One region of the Streptomyces sp. NPDC050388 genome, then DNA from elsewhere that is predicted to be linked to it. Evidence: riboswitches for the same ligand, from Rfam matches in the RefSeq annotation. Region 1 holds a riboswitch; each other region holds the start of a gene.

Region 1 (4,739 bases):
TCGACCCTGCGCAGCGCACTCCAGAGGTTCCGCTGGCCCTTGGGGGTCTTCGGCGCCGAGAACTCGAACGAGTACGTCGTCTTTCCGGCGGCGAGCATGTCGCGCACGGTGCGTGCGCGATCAGTCCTGGTCGATGCGGTTCCGAGGGCCATACCGGCAGGTTAGCCAGGGGGCGGCGGTCCCCCAACCGAATGAGGGTTATTTGCCCGATTGGCCGCTTTCTTGTCCGCCCTTTGGACAAACCTGAGACGAACCCGGTCACCGGGCGCCGGACGCCGCCCGCAGCCGCTTCGCGAACTCGGACGCCGCCGCGCCCGGGTCGTCCGCCTCGGTGATGGCCCGTACGACGACGACCCGGCGGGCTCCGGCCTCCAGCACCTCGTCGAGGTTGCCGAGGTCGATGCCGCCGATGGCGAACCAGGGGCGGTCGGTGCCGAGGGCGGCGGCGTACCGGACCAGGTCGAGGCCGGGGGCGTGGCGGCCGGGCTTGGTGGGGGTGGGCCAGCAGGGACCGGTGCAGAAGTAGTCCACGCCCTCCTGCACGGCCGCCGCGGCCGCCTCGGACTCGGCGTGCGTGGAGCGGCCGATCAGGACGTCCTCACCGAGGACGGCTCGGGCCGCGGGGACGGGGAGGTCGCCCTGGCCGAGGTGCAGTACGTCGGCGCCGGCGGCGTGGGCGACGTCCGCGCGGTCGTTCACCGCGAGCAGCTTGCCGTGCCGGGCGCAGGCGTCCGCGAGGACCGCCAGGTGCTCCAGCTCCTCGCCGGCCTCCATGCCCTTGTCCCTCAGCTGCACGATGTCGACGCCGCCGGCCAGGACCGCGTCCAGGAACTCCACGAGATCGCCCTGCCGCTTGCGGGCGTCGGTGCAGAGATAGACCAGGGCGTCGGAGAGCCGGGCGCGCGCGACGGTGCCGGCGGCAGTGCCTGCGGAAGTAACTGGCATGCGGGTGTCCCCCGTGTGTCGGTGGCGGCCGGACCGGGGCGGGCCCGGGGCCGGGTGGAGCGCGGCCCACGGCGGACTCCGGCACGGGGTGCCGGACGGTCGTGGACCCGGGCCCGGCGCCCTGGGACAGCGGCGCCGGGCGACGGTTCACAGCCGGATGCGGGTTCCCGCCCCGATGCGGGTACGGGCCCGGGTCCGGGTGTTTCGTCGCGGGCTCAGACGGCGAGCGCCTGGGCGCGGCGCTTCACCTCCGTGCCGCGGTTCTCGCTCAGCGCCTGCGCGGGCGTGCCCGGCAGGCTCTCGTCGGGGGTGAAGAGCCATTCCAGCATCTCTTCGTCCGTGAAACCGTCGTCCCGCAGGAGCGTCAGGGTGCCGGAGAGGCCCTTGACGACCTTGTCCCCGTCGATGAAGGCGGCGGGGACGTGCAGTGCGCGGTTCTCACCTCGGCGCACGGCGATGAGCTGGCCCTCCTTGACCAGCTGCCGGACGCGCGTCACCTCGACGCCGAGCATCTCGGCGATGTCGGGCAGGGGGAGCCAGGCTGGGACGAGAGCATCGATCTTTGCGTCAATCTCGGTCACGGGACAAGCGTGCCATCTGGCACTGACAGTCGGAAGTCGAGCCCCTCCGCCCGGGGTCCGTCCGGCGGATCACCGTGCACGGACGTGTCGGCCGGACGGGCCCGGGGGTCACCCCTTCGCCGACTTCAGCGGCCTCGCCGGGTCGGCCAGCAGCTCCGCGTCCAGCACCGTGCCCGCCTCGATCAGCCGGCGCCCCTGGGCCAGGTCGCGGGGGCGGCCCACCGCGAGCAGCGCGACCAGCCGGGAGGCGCGGAGCCAGCAGACCGTCCAGGCCGGCCCGTCGGCGTCCCCGCGCCACACCGTCCGGTCGGCGTCCGCGTGGTGCCCGGCGTACTGGACGAAGCGGCCGAACTGCTCGGACCAGAAGTACGGCACCGGGTCGTACACCGCCGGAGGTTCACCGGTGGCCGCCCCGAGGATGTTCGCCGCGACCGTGCGCGGGCCCTGCAGGGCGTTGTCCCAGTGGTGCACCAGCAGGCGTTCGCCGTACCGCACCGAGGGGAAGGAGGCGCAGTCGCCGACCGCGTACACGTCCGGGACGGAGGTCATCAGGTGAGGGTCGGCGACCACGTCACCGCGCTCGCCGAGTTCGACCCCGGAGCCGGCCAGCCAGGCGGTGGCGGGGCGGGCCCCGATCCCGACGACGACGGCGCCCGCGGACAGTCGCGAGCCGTCGTCCAGCACCACCGCGCCGGGCTCGACGCGCTCCACGCGCGCGTGCGTGCGCAGCACCGCCCCCGCGTCGCCGTACCAGGCGGTCATCGGGGCGGCCACCTCGGCGGGCAGCGCCTCGGCCAGCGGCCGGTCGGCCGCCTCCACGACGGTGACCGCGCAGCCCGCCTCGCGCGCCGCCGTGGCGAACTCGGCGCCGATCCAGCCGGCGCCGACGACCACGATGTCCTGGCGGCCCGCGAGCACCGGCCGCAGCCGTTCGACGTCGTCCAGGGTGCGCAGCAGATGGACGCCCGGGACCCCGTCCGCGCCCGGCAGCCGGACCGGTTCGGCACCGGTCGCGACGACCAGGACGTCGTAGGGGACCGGCCCGGCCTCCGTGTCCAGTTCGTGGTCGGCGGGACGCAGCCCGAGCACCTCGCAGCCGAGCCGCAGTTCGATGTCGAGCGCCTCGAAGTCGACGTCGAAGGCGGAACCCTCCGCCTTGCCGAGCAGCACCGCCTTGGACAGGGGAGGCCGGTCGTACGGCTGGTGGGGTTCGGCGCCGATCAGCGTCACGGTGCCGGTGAATCCCTGCTCCCGGAGGGCGACGGCGGTCTGCACGCCGGCCATTCCGGCCCCCGTCACCACCACGCGCCGCGGCTCGGACGGTCCCCGTTCCTGCGTCTGCTCGCTCACCTGATCACCATAGACACCTGACCATCGGTCAGTCAGTCTCCGGGTCCCGTGAGCTGCTCCACGACGCTGGTCCCGCTGCCCTGCTGCGACTCCCACTCCCAGGTCTCCTCCAGCCGCACCCGCCCGTCGGGCAGCTCCACGACCGTCGACACGCAGTGGCCCGAGGAGGTGGTGCCGTCCTGCCTGAGCTGCACGTACCGGAAGTCCAGCCGGTCCCCCTCCCGGGTGCCCACCAGGTACCCGCGGACGACGTCACCGCCCGCGTACTCGGCCCAGATCCCGCCGTCCCGCTCGTGGTACGCGAACCGGGTGCGGGTGCCGACCTGGCCCGGCGCCTGGTCGGCGACGGGGGCGAGGACGAGACCGTCGAGCGAACCAGCCATGCGAAGGCTCCCTACACGTTCGTTGATCCGGAGGCTAGGGTGGCCACCGTAAGACACTCGCGGGAGCCCGGACGCACCGGGCTGAGAGGGAGGCTGGCGGCCTCCGACCGTATGCACCTGATCCGGGTCATGCCGGCGAAGGGAGGGGCTGGACGCCCATGCCGCCCACACACACCTCGCAGCGCTCCCCCGACGTCCTCGTCGTCGGGGGCGGCGTCATCGGCCTGGTCACGGCCTGGCGGTCCGCGCAGCGCGGGCTGGCCACCACCGTGCTGGACCCCGAACCGGGCGGCGGCGCCGCCCAGGTGGCCGCCGGGATGCTGGCCGCCGTCACGGAACTGCACTACGGCGAGCAGACCCTGCTCGGCCTGAACCTCGCCTCCGCGCTCCGCTACCCCGACTTCGCGGCCGAGCTCACCGAGGCCGCCGGCCACGACCTCGGCTACCGCCGGTGCGGCACCCTCGCGGTCGCGCTGGACGCCGACGACCGCGCCCATCTGCGCGAACTGCACGCCTTGCAACAGCAGTCGGGGCTCGACGCGCAGTGGCTGTCGGGACGGGAGTGCCGGCGCCTGGAACCGATGCTCGCCCCCGGTGTGCGCGGCGGGCTGCGGGTGGACGGCGACCACCAGATCGACCCCCGGCGGCTGGCGGCGGCGCTGGTGACCGCCTGCGAGCGGGCGGGCGTGGTCCTGCACCGCGCGTGGGCCGACCGGCTCACCGTCTCCGGGGAGCGGGCCACGGGCGTGGTCACCGCCGACGGCACCGGGCTGGCCGCCGGGCAGGTGGTGCTGGCCGGCGGCAGCCTCAGCGGGCGGCTCGCGGGCGTCCCCGCGGACCTGCTGCCTCCCGTGCGTCCCGTGAAGGGGCAGGTGCTCCGGCTGGCGATGCCCGACCGGTTCGGTCCGTTCCTGAGCCGGACGGTGCGTGCGGTGGTGCGGGGCAGCCAGGTGTACCTGGTGCCGCGCGAGAACGGGGAGCTGGTGATCGGGGCGACCAGCGAGGAACAGGGCTGGGACACGACCGTCACCGCGGGCGGGGTGTACGAGCTGCTGCGCGACGCCCACGAACTGGTCCCCGGCATCACCGAGCTGCCGCTCACCGAGACCCGGGCCGGGCTGCGCCCCGGCACCCCCGACAACGCGCCCCTGCTCGGTCCGTCCGGGCTCGAGGGGCTGGTCCTGGCGACCGGGCACCACCGCAACGGCGTGCTGCTCACTCCGGTCACCGGCGACGTTCTGGCGGAGTTCCTGGCCACCGGTGAACTCCCGGCGGAGGCCCGCCCCTTCACCCCCCGGCGGTTCACCGCGCCCGCCGCCGCACTCACGGAGCAACCCGCATGAACCCTCCTGTGGACACGTCGACGCACACTCCCGCGCACGCCCCGGTCATGGTCTCGGTCAACGGGGAGCCTCGCGAGGTGGCTCCCGGCACGGCGCTCGACGCGCTGGTCGGCACGCTCACCGAGGCGCACTCCGGG
Region 2 (4,739 bases), on a different contig from region 1:
CCGATGGACGAGCCACTCCGGTGGGCCGGTCGTTCGGAGGCGGGCCGCAGCCGGTCATGTGTCGGCAGCAGGCTCTCCGGCGCCGCGCCGTAACGGGGTCACCGCTTCCGGCGCCTGCCCCTCCCGCCCCGCGCCGGAACCGCCCGGACGCTCTCCCCGGGTGTCTGCGCCGCCGTACGGTCGGCCGAGACCACCAGGGCGGCCAGAGCCGTGGTGACCGGCACCGCGGCCACCAGACCGATCGAGCCGACCAGCGTACGCACGATCTCCTCCGCGACCAGCTCGCTGTTGGCGACCGTCCCCACACTGCTCTGCGCGATGGAGAACAGCAGCAGCAACGGCAACGCGGCGCCCGCGTAGGCGAGAACGAGAGTGTTGACCACGGACGCGATGTGATCGCGGCCGATACGGATGCCCGCGCGGTACAGTCCCCGCCAGCCCATCGACGGGTTGGCCTCGTGCAGTTCCCAGACGGCCGATGTCTGGGTGACCGTCACATCGTCGAGCACACCGAGCGACCCGATGATGACGCCGGCCAGCAACAGACCGCTCATGTCGATCTCGGGGTACAGGCCGTGGATCAGTCCGGTGTTGTCGTCGGTGTTGCCGGTCAGCACGGCCCAGTCGATGAAGACCGAGCCCAGAACGCCGATCAGCAGCAGCGAGACCAGAGTGCCCAGCACCGCCACGGATGTGCGCGCCGACAGTCCGTGACAGAGATACAGGGCCTGCAGCATGATGGCGCTCGCCCCCACCACCGCCACGACCAGCGGGTTCGATCCCTGCAGAATGGCGGGCAGGATGAAGAAGTTCAGCACCAGGAAGCTGACCGTCAGCGCGATCAGTGCCATCACACCGCGCAGCCGCCCGACGGCCACGACGGCGACCGCGAAGATGCCGGCGAGCAGGGCCAAGGGGAGACGCCGGTTCACGTCGGCGACCGAGTACTGCAGGTCCTTCGGAGCAGAAGGTTCGTAGGCGACCACGACCTCCTGACCCTCGCTCAGCTGACGGGACTGGTCCGGCTGCACGATCTCGGTGAACGTGCGGCCCTGGTCCTTGCCGCTGTCGACCCGGATCGTCGCCCTCTTGCACGTGCCGTTCGCCTGCTGCTGCGCGGAGGAGCCCTCGGCCGTCGAGGTGTCGCCGGTCGGGACGCCTCCGGAAGCGTTGACGGAGGAACAGCTCACCTCGACCACCTTGGTGACCGTGGCCTCCTGCGTCTGCCGGTCGAAACCGACGCCGGTGCGCTCATGTCCCGGTGCGCCGCCCGGCCACAGCACGACGAGGCCGACCAGCACCGCCGCGGTGAACGGGATGAGGACCGCCGCGATGACCTTGCGCAGGTGCTTCGAGACGGGGGCCGCGGGGCCGTGACTGTGACTGTGCCCGTGCGAGTGGCCGTGTCCGCCGCCGGAGTCCGGATCGTGCCCGTGTCCGTCGTCGACCGGAGGGGGGCCACCGTGGCCGCCGCTGTGGCCGTCCCCGCCCGGGCCACGGTCGTGGTGGCCGCCGCCCGGCTCCGGGCCCCGGCCGTGACCTTGAACCCGCGCTTGTCCCGCCCCCTGCCCCCGCGGCCCCTGCTCCTGGCTCGGGTGGCCGGCTCCGGGCCCGCGCCCGAACCAGTCTCCGGAACCGGAGCCGTCTCCCTGGCTGTCCTCACGGCCCGTGCTGTTGCCGGCCGTGGGCCCTCTGCCACGGCCGCCGCCGTTTCGGGCGCCGGAGCCGGGGGGTGGTTCGGGCGGTGGGTACGGGGGATGTTGCGTCGAGGTCACCGCCCGATCATCGCAAGAACAACGAGGGCCCTCTGTTCACCGCGCCACAATTGACGCTAGCGTGGGGGCACCTTTTGTACACGCGGGAGCTCGGAGCACCGGGCTGAGAGGACGCTGACCTCCGTCCCAGCGACGTTTCACATGAAACATCACTGCTGTCCGAGTGGTGTTCCCCACGGAACGCCGACCGACGGAAACCGCTGCGTCGACCGCTGAACCTGTTACCGGGTAATGCCGGCGTAGGGAGTAGGTCTCATGACCAACAAGGACGCACGCACGCCTGCCTCCACGCAGAACCCGACGGAGACGTCGGAGCAGGAGGAGGCCGGGAAGTCCATCGGATGGCACAAGGCGTACATCGAGGGCACGCGCCCCGGTCTGCGGGTGCCGGTCCGTCAGGTGCACCTCACCAACGGCCAGTCGGTCACGCTGTACGACACCTCGGGCCCGTACACCGACCCCCTGGTCGATACCGATGTACGCAGGGGGCTGGCGCCGCTGCGGGGGAACTGGATCACCGCGCGCGGCGACACCGAGGAGTACGCGGGCCGTCCCGTCCGTCCCGAGGACGACGGGATCAAGCACACCTCGCCGCGCGGCGGCCTGCGCAACCTCGACGCGGTGTTCCCGGGTCGGCCCCGTCAGCCGCGCCGCGGCCGCGCGGGCGGGGCGGTCACGCAGCTGGCGTACGCACGTCGCGGCGAGATCACACCCGAGATGGAGTACGTGGCCATCCGAGAGAACGTGTCGCCGCAGGTCGTGCGTGAGGAGATCGCGGCGGGCCGCGCGGTGCTGCCCGCCAACGTCAACCATCCGGAGACCGAGCCGATGATCATCGGCAAGCGGTTCCTGGTGAAGGTCAACGCCAACATCGGGAACTCCGCGGTGACCTCCTCCATCGAGGAGGAGGTGGAGAAGATGACCTGGGCGACCCGCTGGGGCGCCGACACGGTCATGGACCTGTCCACCGGCCGCAATATCCACACCACCCGGGAGTGGGTGCTGCGCAATTCCCCCGTCCCCATCGGCACCGTGCCGCTCTACCAGGCGCTGGAGAAGGTCGACGGCAGGGCCGAGGAGCTGACCTGGGAGATCTACAAGGACACGGTCGTCGAGCAGGCCGAGCAGGGCGTGGACTACATGACGGTTCATGCCGGCGTACGGCTGGCGTACGTGCCGCTGACCGCCAACCGCAAGACGGGCATCGTCTCGCGCGGTGGCTCGATCATGGCGGCGTGGTGTCTGGCGCACCACAAGGAGTCGTTCCTGTACGAGAACTTCGAGGAACTCTGCGAGATCCTCGCGACCTACGACGTCACGTACTCGCTCGGCGACGGACTCCGGCCGGGGTCGATCGCGGACGCCAACGACCAGGCCCAGTTCGCCGAGTTGCGCACACTCGGGGAACTCAACCGGATCGCGAAGCGTTTGAATGTGCAGACCATGATCGAGGGGCCGGGACACGTCCCGATGCACAAGATCAAGGAGAACATCGACCTTCAGCAGGAGATCTGCGATGAAGCCCCGTTCTATACGCTCGGCCCGCTGACGACGGACGTCGCGCCCGCGTACGACCACATCACCTCCGGTATCGGTGCCGCAATGATCGCCTGGTGGGGTACCGCCATGCTCTGTTACGTCACACCCAAGGAGCATCTCGGCCTGCCCAACCGTGATGACGTCAAGACCGGCGTCATCACCTACAAGATCGCCGCCCATGCCGCCGACCTGGCCAAGGGACATCCGAGCGCGCAGGAGTGGGACGACGCGCTGTCCGACGCGCGCTTCGAGTTCCGTTGGGAGGACCAGTTCAACCTCGCCCTCGACCCGGACACGGCACGGGAGTTCCACGACGAGACCCTTCCGGCAGAGCCCGCCAAGACCGCGCACTTCTGCTCGATGTGCGGGCCGAAGTTCTGTTCCATGAAGATCAGCCAGAGCATCACGGAGCGGTTCGGCGGTGCCTCGCCGGAGGGCGCCTCGGCCGAGGAGATCGCCGAGGGGATGCTGCAGAAGTCGAAGGAGTTCGCGGAGGCGGGCAACCGCGTGTACCTGCCGCTGACTGACTGACTGACTGACTGACTGAACTGACTGAACTGACTGAACTGACTGAACTGACTGAATCGAACTGGGTGAACGGGAGAGGGGCGGGTCGTTCGGGCCCGCCCCTCTCGCCGCTCACGGGGACGGATCGGCAGACTGTATGCCATGACAGCGCAATCAATGAGCAAGGGGTCCAACCTTCCCGTCGATGCCCCGGTGGTGCGCGTCGAGCTTGCTTGGACCGCCGGGGCCGGTGTGCCCGACATCGACGCTTCGGCTCTCCTGCTCGCGGCGGCCGGACGGGTGCGGGACGACGGCGATTTCGTCTTCTACAACCAGCCGCGGCACGCCTCCAACGCTGTGACACATCGGGGGAAGCGGAGCACCGCCGGTGCCACGACCGACACGGTCGAGGTCGACCTGCGCCTGCTGGAACCGGCCGTCGAGCGGATCGCGCTGTGCGCGTCGTCCGACGGCGGGACCTTCGGCCAGGTCCCGGGGCTGGTGCTCAGGCTGCTCGACGCCGGGGCGGAGACCGAAATCGCCCGGTTCGACATGGTGGCCGACACGGAGACCGCGTTCATCGGCGGCGAGCTGTACCGGCGCCAGGGGAAGTGGAAGTTCCGCGCGGTGGGCCAGGGGTACGCCTCCGGGCTCGCGGGGCTGGCCACTGACTTCGGTATCACCGTGGACGACGCTCCTCCGGCGGCCCCCGCCGCCGTGCCTCCGGTCGTCGCGTCCCCCGTCACGCCTGTCGTCTCCGCTCCGATGCCTCCTGCTCCGGTGCCTCCGGTCCCGGCCGTTCCCCCGGCCGCTCCGCGCCTCACCAAGGGAGAGGAGCGGCTGCCCGTGGACATGCGCAAGCGGCTGTCGCTGCGCAAGGAGCAGGTGGCCGTCAGCCTGCGCAAGCACGGGGCCGCC
Region 3 (4,739 bases), on a different contig from region 1:
AGTCACCTCTGGCCGGCTCCTGAACAGGCAACGGGACGGCCCCGTGACTCCCAGCCTCAGCGGGCAATCGTTCGCTGTCGCTCCCCGCAGTGCAGACGAGTGATGCGGGCTGCCGTCGATCAACCGGCCGGTCCCTCGTGATCAGCTCTGGGCCGTCCCTGGGCCGTCCGAGGCCGCTCAGTGGCGACCGGTGACGACTGCCAACGACAGTCGTAGCGAGCGTCAGCCCCAGGTCACCCGTTTGGATCTGCCACACTGGTACCGCCATGCCTAAGCCCGGAGAACTCACTTTTGTCGCGCCGCGCGGAGCCAAGAAGCCGCCGCGGCACCTTGCCGACCTCACGCCCGCCGAGCGCAAGGAGGCGGTCGCGGCGGCCGGTGAGAAGCCGTTCCGCGCCAAGCAGCTCTCGCAGCACTACTTCGCGCGGTACGCGCACGACCCTGAGCAGTGGACCGACATTCCCGCCGGTTCCCGCGCCAAGCTCCAGGAAGCGCTGCTCCCCGAGCTGATGACGGTCGTCCGGCATCTGTCGACCGACCAGGGCACCACCCGCAAGACGCTGTGGAAGCTGTTCGACGGAACCCTCGTCGAGTCGGTGCTCATGCGGTACCCGGACCGGGTGACGATGTGCATCAGCTCGCAGGCGGGCTGCGGCATGAACTGCCCCTTCTGCGCGACCGGGCAGGCCGGGCTCGACCGGAACCTGTCCACCGCGGAGATCGTGCACCAGATCGTGGACGGCATGCGGGCGCTGCGGGACGGCGAGGTCCCCGGGGGGCCGGCCCGGCTGAGCAACATCGTCTTCATGGGGATGGGCGAGCCGCTCGCCAACTACAACCGGGTGGTGGGTTCGATCCGCCGCCTGACCGACCCCGAGCCCGACGGGCTCGGGCTGTCGCAGCGCGGGATCACCGTCTCGACCGTCGGTCTGGTGCCGGCGATCAACCGGTTCTCCGACGAGGGCTTCAAGTGCCGCCTCGCCATCTCCCTGCACGCGCCCGACGACGAACTGCGCGACACCCTCGTCCCCGTGAACACGCGGTGGAAGGTGCGCGAGGTCCTCGACGCCGGTTTCGAGTACGCGGCCAAGTCGGGGCGCCGGCTGTCCATCGAGTACGCGCTGATCCGGGACATCAACGACCAGGCGTGGCGCGGCGACCGGCTCGGGCGGCTGCTGAAGGGCAGGCCCGTGCACGTCAACCTCATCCCGCTCAACCCGACGCCCGGCTCCCAGTGGACCGCCTCGCGGCCCGAGGACGAGAAGGCGTTCGTGGAGGCGATCGCCGCGCACGGCGTGCCGGTGACGATCCGGGACACCCGCGGACAGGAGATCGACGGGGCCTGTGGCCAGCTCGCCGCGAGCGAGAGGTAGCCTGGCCGGCGTAGAAGACGTTGCAAGGACAACAACTTCATATCGGGTAAACACACGTTCATATTCCGACAGGGGAGCGCCACAGCGCTGAGAGTGCGGCATCGGCCGCAGACCCTCCGAACCTCGCCCAGGTCATTCTGGGTAGGGAGATCGGTCATCACTCGAGCTGTTGTGCCCTGCCCGGGGCACCCGTGAGGGGTCCCGGACAGGGCCGCGTCTCTTCCTGGTCACTCCCAGGAGGAATCCGGTGAATCCGGTGAGCATCACCAAGAAGGTCACGATCCTGGCCGTCGGGCTGGGCCTGGTCACCCTGTCCGCCTGCGGCTCGTCCGGCGGCGACGACCAGGAGTCCGGGTCCGGCGGGTCCGGGACCGTGACCCTCGTCAGCCACAACTCGTGGGCCGCGTCGAAGGACGTCATCGCCGCCTTCGAGAAGAAGTCCGGCTACAAGGTCAAGGTCCTGGAGGACGGCGACGCCGGATCGGCCGTGAACAAGGCGATCCTGACCAAGGACAACCCCCAGGGCGACGTCTTCTTCGGCGTCGACAACACCTTGCTGTCCCGCGCTCTCGACAACGGGCTGTTCCAGTCGTACGAGGCCGAGGGCTCCGACCTGATCCTTCCCGAGTACCGCGTCGACGAGGACAAGCACCGGGTCACGCCGGTCGACACCGGCGACGTCTGCGTCAACTACGACAAGGAGTGGTTCAGCGAGCGCGACCTGACCCCGCCGAAGACCTTCGACGACCTGATCAAGCCCGAGTACAAGGACCTCCTCGTCGTCGAGAACGCCTCCACCTCCTCGCCCGGCCTCGGCTTCCTCCTCGGTACGGCCGCGAAGTACGGGGACGAAGGCTGGACGGACTACTGGAAGAAGCTCAAGGCCAACGGCGTGAAGGTGGTCGACGGCTGGGAGCAGGCCTACAACGAGGAGTTCTCCGGCTCGGCCGGCGGCAAGCAGGCGGGGGGCGACCGGCCGCTGGTGGTGTCCTACGCCTCCTCCCCGCCCGCCGAGGTGATCTACGCCGACCCGCAGCCGACGACTGCTCCCACCGGTGTCGCCGACGGCACCTGCTTCCGTCAGGTCGAGTACGCGGGGCTGCTCAGCAACGCGAAGAACCCCGAGGGCGGCAAGGCGCTGCTCGACTTCCTGCTCACCGAGGAGTTCCAGGAGGACATGCCGCTCAACATGTTCGTCTACCCGGTGCGGGAGGGTGCCCAGGTGCCCGAGGAGTTCACGAAGTACGGGCCGCAGGCGAAGGACCCGGAGACGATGGACCCGGCGAGGATCGCCGACAACCGTGACCAGTGGGTCAGGTCGTGGACCTCGCTCGTACTGAAGTGAGCCGTACCGCCGCCGTGCGAGAGCGCGGGCGAAGGCGGCGGCGCGGGACCGCGGCGCGGCTCGGCCTGATGGCCGTGCCCGTCGCGTTCTTCGCCGTCTTCTTCGCCTACCCCGTCACCGCGATCGTCGCGCGCGGTCTGAAGGTCGACGGGGTCTGGCAGTTCGGGCGGATCGGGGACGTCCTGGCGCAGTCCGACATCCGGCAGGTGCTGTGGTTCACCACCTGGCAGGCGCTGGTCTCCACCGCCCTCACCCTGTTGATCGCCCTGCCCGGCGCGTATGTCCTCGCCCGCTTCGACTTCCCCGGCAGACAACTGCTGAGGGCGGTGGTCACCGTCCCCTTCGTGCTGCCGACGGTCGTCGTCGGTACGGCGTTCATGGCGCTCGTCGGGCGCGGCGGCCTCCTCGACGAGTGGTGGGGTCTGCGGCTGGACACCACCGTGTGGGCGATCCTGCTCGCGCACGTGTTCTTCAACTACGCCGTCGTCGTGCGGACCGTGGGCGGACTCTGGGGGCAGCTGGATCCGCGGCAGGAGGAGGCCGCGCGGATGCTCGGTGCCTCACGGTTCACCGCCTGGCGGACCGTCACCCTGCCCGCGCTCGCGCCGGCCGTGGCCGCCGCGGCGCTGATGGTCTTCCTGTTCACCTTCACCTCCTTCGGCGTGGTGCAGATCCTCGGCGGGCCCACCTTCGCCACCCTCGAAGTGGAGATCTACCGGCAGACCTCGGAGATCTTCGACCTGTCCACCGCCGCCGTCCTGACGATGATCCAGTTCGTCGCGGTGGGCGCGATCCTCGCCCTGCACGCCTGGACCGTACGGCGGCGGGAGACCGCGCTGCGACTGGTGGACGCCTCCGTGACCGCGCGCCGGCCGCGCGGTGCCGGGCAGTGGGCGCTGCTCGCCGGGGTCGTCGCCACCGTCGCCGTCCTGCTGCTCCTGCCTCTCGCGGTGCTGGTGGAACGGTCCTTCGGCGACGTCGGGTCCGGCTACTACCGGGCGCTGACCCGTGACGACGGAGGAGTGTTCCTGGTCGCGCCGATCGAGGCGGTCGGCAACTCCCTGCAGTACGCGGCCCTGGCCACCGTCATCGCCGTGGTGATCGGCTCCCTGGCGTCCGTCGCGCTCACCCGGCGGGACGCGGGGCGGCTGGTGCGCGGCTTCGACGCCCTGCTGATGCTGCCGCTCGGGGTGTCCGCCGTGACCGTCGGCTTCGGGTTCCTGATCGCTCTCGACGAGCCGCCACTGGACCTGAGATCCTCCTGGATCCTGGTGCCGCTCGCACAGGCACTGGTCGGTGTCCCGTTCGTCGTGCGGACCATGCTGCCCGTGCTGCGGGCCGTGGACGTGCGGCTGCGGGAGGCGGCGGCGGTGCTCGGGGCGTCACCGTGGCGGGCCTGGCGCGAGGTGGACCTGCCGATGGTGCGGCGGGCGATGCTCATCGCGGCCGGGTTCGCCTTCGCGGTGTCGCTGGGCGAGTTCGGCGCGACGGTGTTCATCGCGCGGCCGGACCACCCGACCCTGCCGGTGGCCGTGGCCCGGCTGCTCAGCCGGCCGGGGGACCTCAACTACGGCCAGGCGATGGCCCTGTCGACGATTCTGATGATCGTGTGCGCGGTGGCGCTGCTGGCGCTGGAGCGGCTGCGGACCGATCGATCCGGGGAGTTCTAGATGCTGTTGAGCCTCGAGACCGCCACCGTCCGGTTCGGCGGACGGGCGGTGCTGGACGCCGTCGACCTGGGGGTCGCCGAGCACGAGATCGTGTGCGTGCTCGGGCCCAGCGGCAGCGGCAAGTCCACGCTGCTGCGGGCGGTGGCAGGGCTGCAGCCCCTCGACGCGGGGCGGATCTCGCTCGCCGGGCGCGACCAGGCGGGCGTGCCCGCGCACCGGCGTGGGGTCGGGCTGATGTTCCAGGACCACCAGTTGTTCCCGCAGCGGGACGTGGGCGGAAACGTGGCCTTCGGGCTGCGGATGCGCGGCACGTCACGGACCGAACAGGCGGACCGTGTGGAGGAGTTGCTG

The links. A riboswitch is a leader RNA that binds a small molecule or an ion and turns the genes downstream of it on or off. The one in region 1 is predicted to bind thiamine pyrophosphate.
Region 2: it holds a riboswitch for thiamine pyrophosphate, as region 1 does, so the genes downstream of both, thiC (phosphomethylpyrimidine synthase ThiC) here and thiO (glycine oxidase ThiO) in region 1, are expected to answer to the same signal.
Region 3: it holds a riboswitch for thiamine pyrophosphate, as region 1 does, so the genes downstream of both, AB0I73_RS13225 (thiamine ABC transporter substrate-binding protein) here and thiO (glycine oxidase ThiO) in region 1, are expected to answer to the same signal.

What each region holds. Positions count from the first base shown of each region.
Region 1 covers NZ_JBFAKH010000055.1:42,438-47,176, reverse strand. The annotation lists gene metF (methylenetetrahydrofolate reductase [NAD(P)H]) at 1-152, opposite strand, end outside; gene thiE (thiamine phosphate synthase) at 259-945, opposite strand; gene AB0I73_RS27485 (Rv2175c family DNA-binding protein) at 1,161-1,526, opposite strand; gene AB0I73_RS27480 (FAD-dependent oxidoreductase) at 1,635-2,876, opposite strand; gene AB0I73_RS27475 (hypothetical protein) at 2,909-3,259, opposite strand; TPP riboswitch at 3,309-3,420, shown strand; gene thiO (glycine oxidase ThiO) at 3,418-4,602, shown strand; gene thiS (sulfur carrier protein ThiS) at 4,599-4,739, shown strand, end outside.
Region 2 covers NZ_JBFAKH010000031.1:58,998-63,736, reverse strand. The annotation lists gene AB0I73_RS19670 (YibE/F family protein) at 99-1,775, opposite strand; TPP riboswitch at 1,848-2,038, shown strand; gene thiC (phosphomethylpyrimidine synthase ThiC) at 2,031-3,845, shown strand; gene AB0I73_RS19660 (VWA domain-containing protein) at 3,984-4,739, shown strand, end outside.
Region 3 covers NZ_JBFAKH010000018.1:78,664-83,402, forward strand. The annotation lists gene rlmN (23S rRNA (adenine(2503)-C(2))-methyltransferase RlmN) at 267-1,373, shown strand; TPP riboswitch at 1,434-1,539, shown strand; gene AB0I73_RS13225 (thiamine ABC transporter substrate-binding protein) at 1,630-2,718, shown strand; gene AB0I73_RS13230 (iron ABC transporter permease) at 2,787-4,388, shown strand; gene AB0I73_RS13235 (ABC transporter ATP-binding protein) at 4,389-4,739, shown strand, end outside.